2 regions of the Streptomyces sp. NPDC031064 genome follow, and region 1 is predicted to be linked to the other one. Evidence: riboswitches for the same ligand, from Rfam matches in the RefSeq annotation. Region 1 holds a riboswitch; the other holds the start of a gene.
What was found. A riboswitch is a leader RNA that binds a small molecule or an ion and turns the genes downstream of it on or off. The one in region 1 is predicted to bind S-adenosylmethionine.

Region 1 (5,014 bases):
GGACGCCGCCGAGCGGGCGCTGCGCACGGTCCTCGTGGGCACCCGGATGGTCAGCCGCGGTCGGGCACACAGCGCCCGTCCTCCGTACGGTAGTTCCACTTCGCCCCGTCCCGTACGAGCTCCTTCACGGCCCGAACGAACCGGTCGACGTGCTCGTCCGGCGTCCCCGCCCCGAAGCTGACGCGGATGGCGTTGAGCGACTTCTCGCCCGGCGCCGCCTCGGGCGCGCCGCACTCGCCGACCTCCTGGGGGTCGCTGCCGAGCAGGGTGCGCACCAGCGGATGGGCGCAGAACAGCCCGTCGCGGACGCCGATCCCGTACTCGGCGGAGAGCGCCGCCGCGAAGTGGGAGCTGTTCCAGCCCTCGACGACGAACGAGATGACGCCGACCCGCGGGGCCTCGTCGCCGAACAGCGACAGCACCTTCACCTCGGGCACCTCGGCGAGCCCCTCGCGGACCTTGCCGATCAGGTACTGCTCGCGGGCGACGAGGTTGTCGAACCCGGCCTCGGTGAGCGCCTTGCAGGCGGAGGCGATGGCGTACACGCCGATGACGTTGGGCGACCCGGCCTCGTGGCGGGCGGCGGTGGTGTGCCATTCGACGTCCACCCCACCATCGGCGCGCCGGGCGACCTTCCGGGACGCGCCGCCGCCGGCCAGGTACGGCTCGGCCTCCCGCAGCCAGTCGGCGCGCCCGGCGAGGACGCCGGAGCCGAACGGGGCGTACAGCTTGTGCCCGGAGAACGCGACCCAGTCCACGTCCAGGTCGCGCACCGAGACCGGGTGGTGGGGCGCGAGCTGCGCGGCGTCCAGGACGATGCGGGCGCCGTGGGCGTGGGCGGCGGCGGCCAGTTCGCGCACGGGCCACAGCTCGCCGGTCACGTTGGACGCGCCGGTGACGCAGACCAGGGCGGGCCCGTAGGGGTCGCGGTCGGCGAGCGCCCGCTCCAGCGTCTCGACGGCCTGGCCCGGGGTGCGGGGCGCGTTGAGGTAGGTGACCCGCGCGTCCCTCCAGGGCAGCAGCGAGGCGTGGTGCTCGGTCTCGAACACGAAGACCTGGCAGTCGGCGGGCAGCGCGGCGGCCAGCAGGTTGAGCGAGTCGGTCGTCGAGCGGGTGAAGACGACCTGGTCGCCCTCGCGGCAGTCCAGGAACTCCGCGACGGCGACGCGGCTGTTCTCGAACAGGTCGGTCGACAACTGCGACAGGTACCCGGCGCCCCGGTGCACGCTGCCGTAGTAGGGCGCGTAGGCGGCCACGTCGTCCCACACCCGCTGGAGGGCGGGCGCGCTGGCGGCGTAGTCGAGGGCGGCGTACGTGACCTCACCACCGGTGACGAGCGGCACGGTGACATCCCGGCCCAGCACGGGCAGCGGGGAACAGACGGACTGGTCGGCGGCGACGGTGGTGACAGACATGGTGAACTCCCGTACGAGGCAGGCGAATCCGTGCGTCAACGCGTCGGAAAGGCAGCACGACGCGGCGCAGCGGGAAAGGTGAAAAGGGGGTACCGAAGAGGGGCGATACGCCCTATCGCATTCGCTTGCTCACGAGACTGCTCCCTTGAGGACCAGGACCCCAGGGTGTGCAGGGGTCCGCGCTTGCCGCAGACCTCGCTGCCTGCGGCCTGGTCTTCACCCGGGGCACCCCGCCACGGACGGAGGGTTGCCGGACAGCGGGCCGGGGCCGTAGTCGCTGTCACTCATGACCTTGAAAGGCATCTTGCCATACGTCTCGACATGCGCAAGGCGCAGTCCGGCATCCGGACTGCGCCCCGCGTCACACTCAGCGGTGGCTCGCCGCCACCCACCGTTCCAGCGCCGCCCGCGCCGCGCCGGAGTCGATCGACTCGGCCGCCTTGGCGATGCCCGCCCGGATCTGCTCGGCCAGCGGCGCGTCCGACGGCTCCAGGGCGACCAGGGCCGCCGCCGCGTTCAGCAGCACCGCGTCCCGTACGGGCCCGGTCTCGCCGGCCAGCAGCCGGCGCGCCACGTCCGCGTTGTACGAGGCGTCCGCGCCGCGCAGCGCCTCCACCGGCACCAGGTCGATGCCCACGTCCCTGGGGTCGAACGTCTCCTCGCGCACCGCGCCGTCCCGGACGACCCACACCTTCGAGGTGGCCGTGGTGGTCAGCTCGTCCAGCCCGTCGTCGCCCCGGAACACCAGCGCGGAGGAGCCGCGCTCGGCGAGGACGCCGGCCATGATGGGGGCCATCCGGGCGTCGGCGACGCCGGTCGCCTGGGCCTTCACCCGCGCCGGGTTGGTGAGCGGCCCGAGGAAGTTGAACGTGGTGCGGATGCCCAGCTCCTTGCGGGCCGCCGCCACGTGACGCAGCGCCGGGTGGAACTTCACCGCGAAGCAGAAGGTGATGCCGGCCTCCTCGGCGACCTCCGCCACCCGCCGGGGCGACAGGTCCAGGTTGACGCCGAGCTTCTCCAGCACGTCGGAGGAGCCGGAGGCGGAGGACGCGGCACGGTTGCCGTGCTTGACGACCTTGGCGCCGGTTCCGGCGACGACGATCGCCGACATGGTGGAGATGTTGACGGTCTTGGCGCCGTCGCCGCCCGTGCCGACGAGGTCGACGGACGGGCCGGGCACGTCGATGACGTTGGCGTGCTCGTACATGGTGCGTACGAGGCCCGTGATCTCCTCGACCGTCTCGCCCTTGGCGCGCAGCGCGACCGCGAAGCCGGCGATCTGGGCGTCGGTGGCCTCGCCGCGCATGATGCGGTCCATCGCCCACGCCGTGTCGTCGGCGCTCTGGTCGCGCCCTTCCAGCAGGCCGTTCAGCACCTCGGGCCAGGAACGACCCGCCGTGCTCGTACCTCCAGCGGGGTTCACAGCGCTCATGGTCGCTCCTGGTGTCCGTGCGTACAGAGATGAGCACAGCCTATCGAGCCGCCGGGCACGGCAAAGAGCCCCGTCCAGCGGCTGGACGGGGCTCGATGCGGTGTGGCGACTCTCAGGTCAGGTGATCAGTGGTGGCCGTGGCCGCTGCTGATCTCCTTGTACTCCTCGACGGTGGCCTTGGGGATCTGGTTCCCCTCGCCGAAGTAGCCCTTGCTGAGCTTGGCGCGGAGCCGCTGCGTGCGCGACGGCTTGCGCTCCACGCCGTTCTCGTCGACCGTCGGGCCGATCTCGGCGGGCGTGTACTGCTCGTGCGCGGTGAGCGAGTGGAGCTGGGCCTGGCTGAGCGGCTCGTGGATCTCGACGAACTCTCCGTGCGGCAGGCGCTTGATGATGCCGGACTCACGCCCGTGCAGCACCTTGTCGCGGTCGCGCCGCTGGAGACCCAGGCAGATCCGCTTGGTGATGATGAACGCGATGACCGGGCCGAGGAAGAAGAAGATCCGGACGAACCAGGTGATCGAGTTGATCGACATGTGGAAGTGGGTGGCGAAGATGTCGTTGCCACCACCGATCAGCATGATCATGTAGCCGGTGACCCAGGCGACACCGAGCGCGGTCCGGGTCGGCGCGTTGCGCGGCCGGTCCAGCAGGTGGTGTTCGCGCTTGTCGCCGGTGATCCACGACTCGATGAACGGGTAGACCGCGATCGCCACGAGCATCACGCCGAAGAGGACCAGCGGGATGAACACGCCCAGGACCAGGGTGTGGCCCCAGAGGTTGATCTCCCAGCCCGGCATGACACGGATCAGACCCTCGGCGAAGCCCATGTACCAGTCGGGCTGGGCGCCGGTGGACACCTGGTCCGGGCGGTAGGGGCCCATGGCCCAGATCGGGTTGATCGTGAACAGCGCGGCGATCATCGCGATGACACCGAAGACCAGGAAGAAGAAGCCTCCGGCCTTGGCCATGTACACCGGCAGCAGCGGCATGCCGACGACGTTCTTGTTCGTCCGGCCGGGGCCGGGGAACTGCGTGTGCTTGTGGTAGAAGACCAGGATCAGGTGCGCCACCACGAGGCCGAGCATGATGCCCGGCAGCAGCAGGATGTGGATCGAGTAGAACCGGGCCACCATGTCGTGGCCGGGGAACTCGCCGCCGAACAGGAACATCGAGATGTACGTGCCGACGATCGGCATGGACAGGATCGCGCCCTGGGTGAAGCGGACACCGGTGCCGGAGAGCAGGTCGTCCGGGAGCGAGTAACCGGTGAAGCCGGTGAACATGCCCAGGACGAACAGCAGGAAGCCGAACAGCCAGTTGATCTCACGCGGCTTGCGGAACGCGCCGGTGAAGAAGACGCGCATCATGTGCACGAACATGCCCGCGAGGAAGATCAGCGCGGCCCAGTGGTGGATCTGCCGGATGAGCAGACCACCGCGGACGTCGAAGCTGATGTCCAGGGTCGAGGCGTACGCCTCGGTCATGCGGATGCCCTGCATCGGCACGTACGAGCCGTGGTACTCGATCTCGTTCATGCTCGGGTGGAAGAACAGCGTCAGATACACACCCGTGAGGATGATGATCAGGAAGCTGTAGAGGCAGATCTCACCCAGCATGAAGGACCAGTGGTCCGGGAAGATCTTGCGCATGTTGGCCTTGGCGAGGCCGTAGATCCCCAGCCGGCCGTCGGCCCAGTCGGCGACCCGCTCGCCGGCGGGCGCCTTGCGCTTGGCGTCGCTTGCGGTCGTGGTGCTCATCCGCGCTCCCAGAATGCAGGGCCGACGGGCTCGGAGAAGTCACCGAGCGCTTCGAGGAAGCCCTCGTCGTTCACGCCGATCCGGAGCTGCGGGAGCGGGTGACCGGCCGGGCCGAAGATGACGCGGGCGCCGTCGGAGAGGTCGAAGGTGGACTGGTGGCACGGGCAGAGGACGTGGTGCGTCTGCTGCTCGTACAGGGAGATCGGGCAGCCCACGTGGGTGCAGATCTTGGAGAAGGCGACGATGCCCTCGTGCGACCACTCCAGCTCGCGCCGGTCCTTGATGTCCTCCGGCTGGATCCGGACGATCATCAAGGCATCCTTGGCGATCTTGGTGTTGAACTCGTGGTCGCTCTCCTCCAGGCCCTCGGGCTTGGCGAAGGTCAGCGAGCCGACCTGGACGTCCTCGGG
Region 2 (5,014 bases), on a different contig from region 1:
TCGCGGTAGACCGCCAGGTCCTGGCGGGAGGGGTAGGCGAAGGCGAGGTGGACCACCCGTTCGCGCCACTCCGGGCGCTCGGCGAGCAGGTGCCGGTAGGCGAGGAGGCCGCGCACGATGTTCTTGGAGAGCTCCGTGCGGTCGACGCGGACGATCGTCTTGCGGCCGGGGCCGATCTGGTCGCGGAGGGCCGCCATCCGGTCGTCGACGTCGGGGCGACGTGAGCGGTCGCGGAGGAAGTCGCCGTCCGCGCCGAGGCCGTGCACGCCCAGTTCGGTGCGGCGGGGGCGGCCGTGGGCCCAGTGCTCGACGCTGGGCGGCATGTCCTTGGGCCAGAAGGTCTGTACGTCCATGTCCTTCAGGGACCGGCCGCAGCACGCCTGGAAGGCCTGGAGCCAGCGCCAGGTCAGGAAGCCGAGGCGGTCCGCGCCGAGCATGCCGAGCAGGAGTTCCTCGGCGATGTCGTCGGGGAGCATCGAGAAGTACTCCGGCGGCGCCCACGGGGTGTGCGAGAAGTGGCCGATCCGCAGGTCGGGGCGGAGCTCGCGGAGCATGCCGGGGACGAGGGCCAGGTGGTAGTCCTGGACGAGGACGGCGGCACCGTCGGCCGCCTCCTGCGCGAGGGCCTCGGCGAACGCCCGGTTGTAGAGGCGGTAGGCGACCCACTGCCGGCGGAACTCGGCGTCGAAGATGGGTTCCAGGGGCGTCTGGTACAGCATGTGGTGCACGAACCACAGCACCGAGTTCGCGATGCCGTTGTACGCGTCCGCGTGCACGCGTGCGTCGATGTCGAGCATCTTCACGCCCGGCTCGGCCGCGACGCCCCGCCGCACCGCCTGCCGGTCGCCGTCGCTCAGGGCCGCGCACACCCACAGCGCGCCCGCGTCCGGCCCGATCGCGGACAGTCCCGACACCAGCCCGCCCCCGCCGCGCCGGGTGTCGAACGTGCCGTCCTCGCGGGGGACGTAGCTGACCGGACCGCGGTTGGAGGCGACGAGAATCTGGGCTGCCATGGAGACGAACCTAGCCCGTAGCGGAAACGCTCAAACGTACGGCACTCACGCCACCCGGCGGCGCCGTGCGTACTCGGCCACCTCGATCATCGGCGGCCGCTCCTCGGTGTCGACCTCGTGCGTGCGCGGCACGAAGCCGTCGTCGCCCCGGTCGAACTGGGTGAGCCGGGGCCGCACCAGGTGCCCGCGCGACAGCCGGAGCTGGGCCGTGCGGTAGATCGCCGCCGCCATCCGGCCCAGCGCCCGCTCGTCCTGGTGCCGGTGCTTGCGCACGCCCACGTCCACCTGGGCGAGGGCGTCGAGGCCCACGGTGTGCAGGGCGTCGACGAGGAGGCCCAGCTCGACCCCGTACCCGACGGGGAAGGGGAGCCGTTCCAGGAGCGAGCGGCGGGCCGCGTACTCGCCGCCGAGCGGCTGGACGAACCCGGCGAGCTGGGGCCAGTGCAGGTTCAGCAGCGGCCGGGCGACCAGCTCGGTCACCCGCCCGCCGTGGCCGGCGACGCCCGCGAGGGGCCGGTCGTACATGGCCTTGACGAAGTGGACGGACGGGTCGGTGAGGAGCGGGCCGACGATGCCGGTGACGAAATCGGCCGAGAAGTCACGCAGGTCGGCGTCGACGAAGCAGACGATGTCGCCGCTGGTGGCGAGGAGGGAGCGCCACAGCACCTCGCCCTTGCCGGGGAGGGCGGGTATGCGGGGGAGTATCGCGTCCCGGTGCACCACGCGCGCGCCCGCGGCGGCGGCGACCTCGGCGGTGCGGTCCGTGGAGCCCGAGTCGATCACCACGAGTTCGTCGACGAGGGGGGCGGAGGGGGACATCAGGTCGCGGCGGATGATCGTGACGATGTCGCCGACCGTCGCCTCCTCGTTCAGCGCCGGCAGGACGACACTGACGGTCGTACGGTGCTTGGCCGCGAGCAGCCGGTCGAGCGGTCGGTCGGCCACGGACCAGGACCGCCGCTCCAGCCAGCGCTCCACCTCTTCCAGCACGTGATCTCCATCTCGCGTTTCGGACGACCATCTCAAGCGTCCGGGGGTTCGGTTACAGTCTTGAACAACGCGGATGACCGTCGCATGTCGGGTCCCCGTGCAGACAATCGAATACCGCTCATCCAGAGGGGCAGAGGGATACGGCCCGTTGAAGCCCCGGCAACCCTCCAGTCGGCACTCGCAAGATCTTGCGCGAGGCCCCGGCTAGGGAAGGTGCCAAATCCGTCTCATGGCGAAGTGCGCCATGAGGAAGATGAGGAGAAAGGGCCTCGCCTCCATGGCTGTACAGACTGTCGCCACCGCCAAGAACGTCGACCTCGGGCCTGCTTCCGCCCTCTCCTGTCGCGAATGCGGCGAGCGCTTCGAGCTCGGTCCCATTTTCGCCTGTGAGCTGTGTTTCGGGCCCCTGGAGATCGCGTACGACCTGCCGGTCGGCGACCCCGAGGGGCTGCGCAAGCGCATCGAGGCCGGGCCCGCGAACATCTGGCGGTACGCGCCGCTGCTCCCCGTCCCGGCGGACGTGACGGAGAAGCCGAACCTGAACCCGGGCTGGACCAAGCTCGTCCAGGCCGACAACCTGGGCCGTGAGCTGGGCGTCGAGCCGGGCCGGCTGTTCATCAAGGACGACTCCGGCAACCCGACGCACTCCTTCAAGGACCGGGTCGTCGCCCAGGCCCTGGAGGCCGCCCGCGCCTTCGGCTTCACCACCCTGTCCTGCTCCTCCACGGGCAACCTGGCGGGTGCCGTCGGCGCCGCCGCCGCGCGGGCCGGTTTCCGGTCGTGCGTGTTCATCCCGCACGACCTGGAGCAGGGCAAGGTCGTCATGGCGGCGGTCTACGGCGGTGACCTGGTCGGCATCGAGGGCACCTACGACGACGTGAACCGCTTCTGCTCCGAGCTGATCGGCGACCCGCTGGGCGAGGGCTGGGGCTTCGTCAACGTCAACCTGCGGCCGTACTACGCCGAGGGCTCGAAGACGCTGGCGTACGAGATCTGCGAGCAGCTCGGGTGGCGGCTGCCCGACCAGCTCGTCATCCCGATCGCGTCCGGCTCGCAGCTCACGAAGATCGACAAGGGCCTCCAGGAGCTGATCAAGCTCGGCCTGGTCGAGGACAAGCCGTACAAGATCTTCGGCGCCCAGGCGGAGGGCTGCTCCCCGGTGTCGGCGGCCTTCAAGGCCGGTCACGACGTCGTACGGCCCCAGAAGCCGAACACCATCGCCAAGTCGCTCGCCATCGGCAACCCGGCCGACGGTCCGTACGTGCTGGACATCGCGCGCCGGACGGGCGGCGCGGTGGAGGACGTCAACGACGAGCAGGTCGTCGACGCGATCAAGCTGCTGGCCCGGACCGAGGGCATCTTCGCCGAGACGGCGGGCGGGGTGACCGTGGGCGTGACGAAGAAGCTGATCGAGGCGGGCGTGCTGGACCCGTCGCTGACCACGGTCGTGCTCAACACGGGCGACGGCCTGAAGACCCTCGACGCGGTGGCCCCGACGACGGGCCCGACCGCCACGATCCGCCCGAGCCTGGACGCGTTCCGCGACGCCGGCCTGGCCTGACCTGACCCGAAAGGCACTACGAACATGAGCGTCAACGTCCGCATCCCCACCATCCTCCGTACGTACACGGGCGGCCAGGCCGAGGTCACGGCGGAGGGCGCGACCCTCTCCGAGGTCATCGAGTCGCTGGAGAAGAACCACCCGGGCATCGCCGCCCGCGTCCTGGACGACCAGGGCAAGCTCCGCCGGTTCGTGAACGTGTACGTCAACGACGACGACGTGCGCTTCGAGGACGGCCTGGAGACCGCCACCCCGGATGGCGCCGGCGTGTCCATCATCCCGGCCGTCGCAGGCGGCTGCTGACGTACGCAGCGTTACCTCCATTGCCCCCTCCGCGAGCTAAGCGGAGGGGGCAATTCTGCATGGTTGAGCGCGGTAGAGTTGGGGAAGTCCCCGCCGCTGCCAGTGCCGCCCGCATATGAGAATGCGGTGAGGCGGCGACAAGATGCAGTCAATGTGAGCTTGAGAGTTGCGCCATTTGCGCACTTTGCCGGGCCCGACTTGCCCGGGATTCTGGCCAATTCGGCCATCTTTTCCGTTCACCCGTGCTCGGAATTCTCGTCCGATTGACCTGTTGCAGACGGCAGTTGGGCAGATACATTCAGCGGCGGTCGACGCGTTCCGGCGCACGCCCGCACCTGTCAGCGGGTGAGGTCTGACCCGGGTCCGCGAAGTGCGGTCCTGTGCAAGGGCCAGTAATAGGGGAGTTAGGCATGGCTCAGGGCACCGTCAAGTGGTTCAACGCGGAGAAGGGGTACGGCTTCATCGCGGTCGACGGTGGTGCGGATGTTTTCGTCCACTACAGCGCGATCCAGATGGACGGCTACCGCACCCTTGAAGAAGGTCAGCGAGTCGAGTTCGAGATCTCGCAGGGCCAGAAGGGTCCGCAGGCGGACATGGTCAAGCTCGCCGCCGGCTGAGAGCCGCGTCGCGATCGACCGACCATCGACTGTCGACATCGCAAGTGCCGAGGGGCCCGCGTTCCAGGGGACGCGGGCCCCTCGCGCGTGTCCGGACCCGTGGCGGGCCCCTGTCTCGTATGCGAGAGGCGCTTGCACTCGTAGGGGTCGAGTGCTAATCATTGGCGTTAGCACTCTGAAGGTGAGAGTGACAACGAAGGACCGGGTCGGTGAGGTCCGCAGGCCGGTGGGGCAAGGAACCACAGGGGCATGCAGGCCGTCCGTCGCGGGCGCCAGCGCGGTCCGGAGCATCCACCCCAGTCCGGGAGGACCACTTCACATGGCCAAGATCATCGCGTTCGACGAGGAGGCACGGCGCGGCCTCGAGCGCGGCATGAACCAGCTCGCCGACGCCGTCAAGGTGACCCTGGGCCCCAAGGGTCGCAACGTCGTCCTCGAGAAGAAGTGGGGCGCCCCCACGATCACCAACGATGGTGTCTCCATCGCCAAGGAGATCGAGCTCGAGGACCCGTACGAGAAGATCGGCGCCG

Region 2: another riboswitch for S-adenosylmethionine. It lies ahead of thrC (threonine synthase); the one in region 1 lies ahead of ACZ46W_RS13225 (aminotransferase class V-fold PLP-dependent enzyme).

Annotation. Positions count from the first base shown of each region.
Region 1 covers NZ_JBVIGF010000003.1:474,746-479,759, reverse strand. The annotation lists partial or broken gene ACZ46W_RS13230 (glycerate kinase family protein) at 1-90, shown strand, start outside; gene ACZ46W_RS13225 (aminotransferase class V-fold PLP-dependent enzyme) at 51-1,415, opposite strand; SAM riboswitch class IV at 1,590-1,707, opposite strand; gene trpD (anthranilate phosphoribosyltransferase) at 1,783-2,847, opposite strand; gene qcrB (cytochrome bc1 complex cytochrome b subunit) at 2,973-4,604, opposite strand; gene qcrA (cytochrome bc1 complex Rieske iron-sulfur subunit) at 4,601-5,014, opposite strand, start outside.
Region 2 covers NZ_JBVIGF010000005.1:485,930-490,943, reverse strand. The annotation lists gene ACZ46W_RS21085 (alpha,alpha-trehalose-phosphate synthase (UDP-forming)) at 1-1,013, opposite strand, end outside; gene ACZ46W_RS21080 (glucosyl-3-phosphoglycerate synthase) at 1,059-2,003, opposite strand; SAM riboswitch class I at 2,119-2,263, shown strand; gene thrC (threonine synthase) at 2,248-3,564, shown strand; gene ACZ46W_RS21070 (ubiquitin-like small modifier protein 1) at 3,589-3,867, shown strand; gene ACZ46W_RS21065 (cold-shock protein) at 4,278-4,484, shown strand; gene groL (chaperonin GroEL) at 4,804-5,014, shown strand, end outside.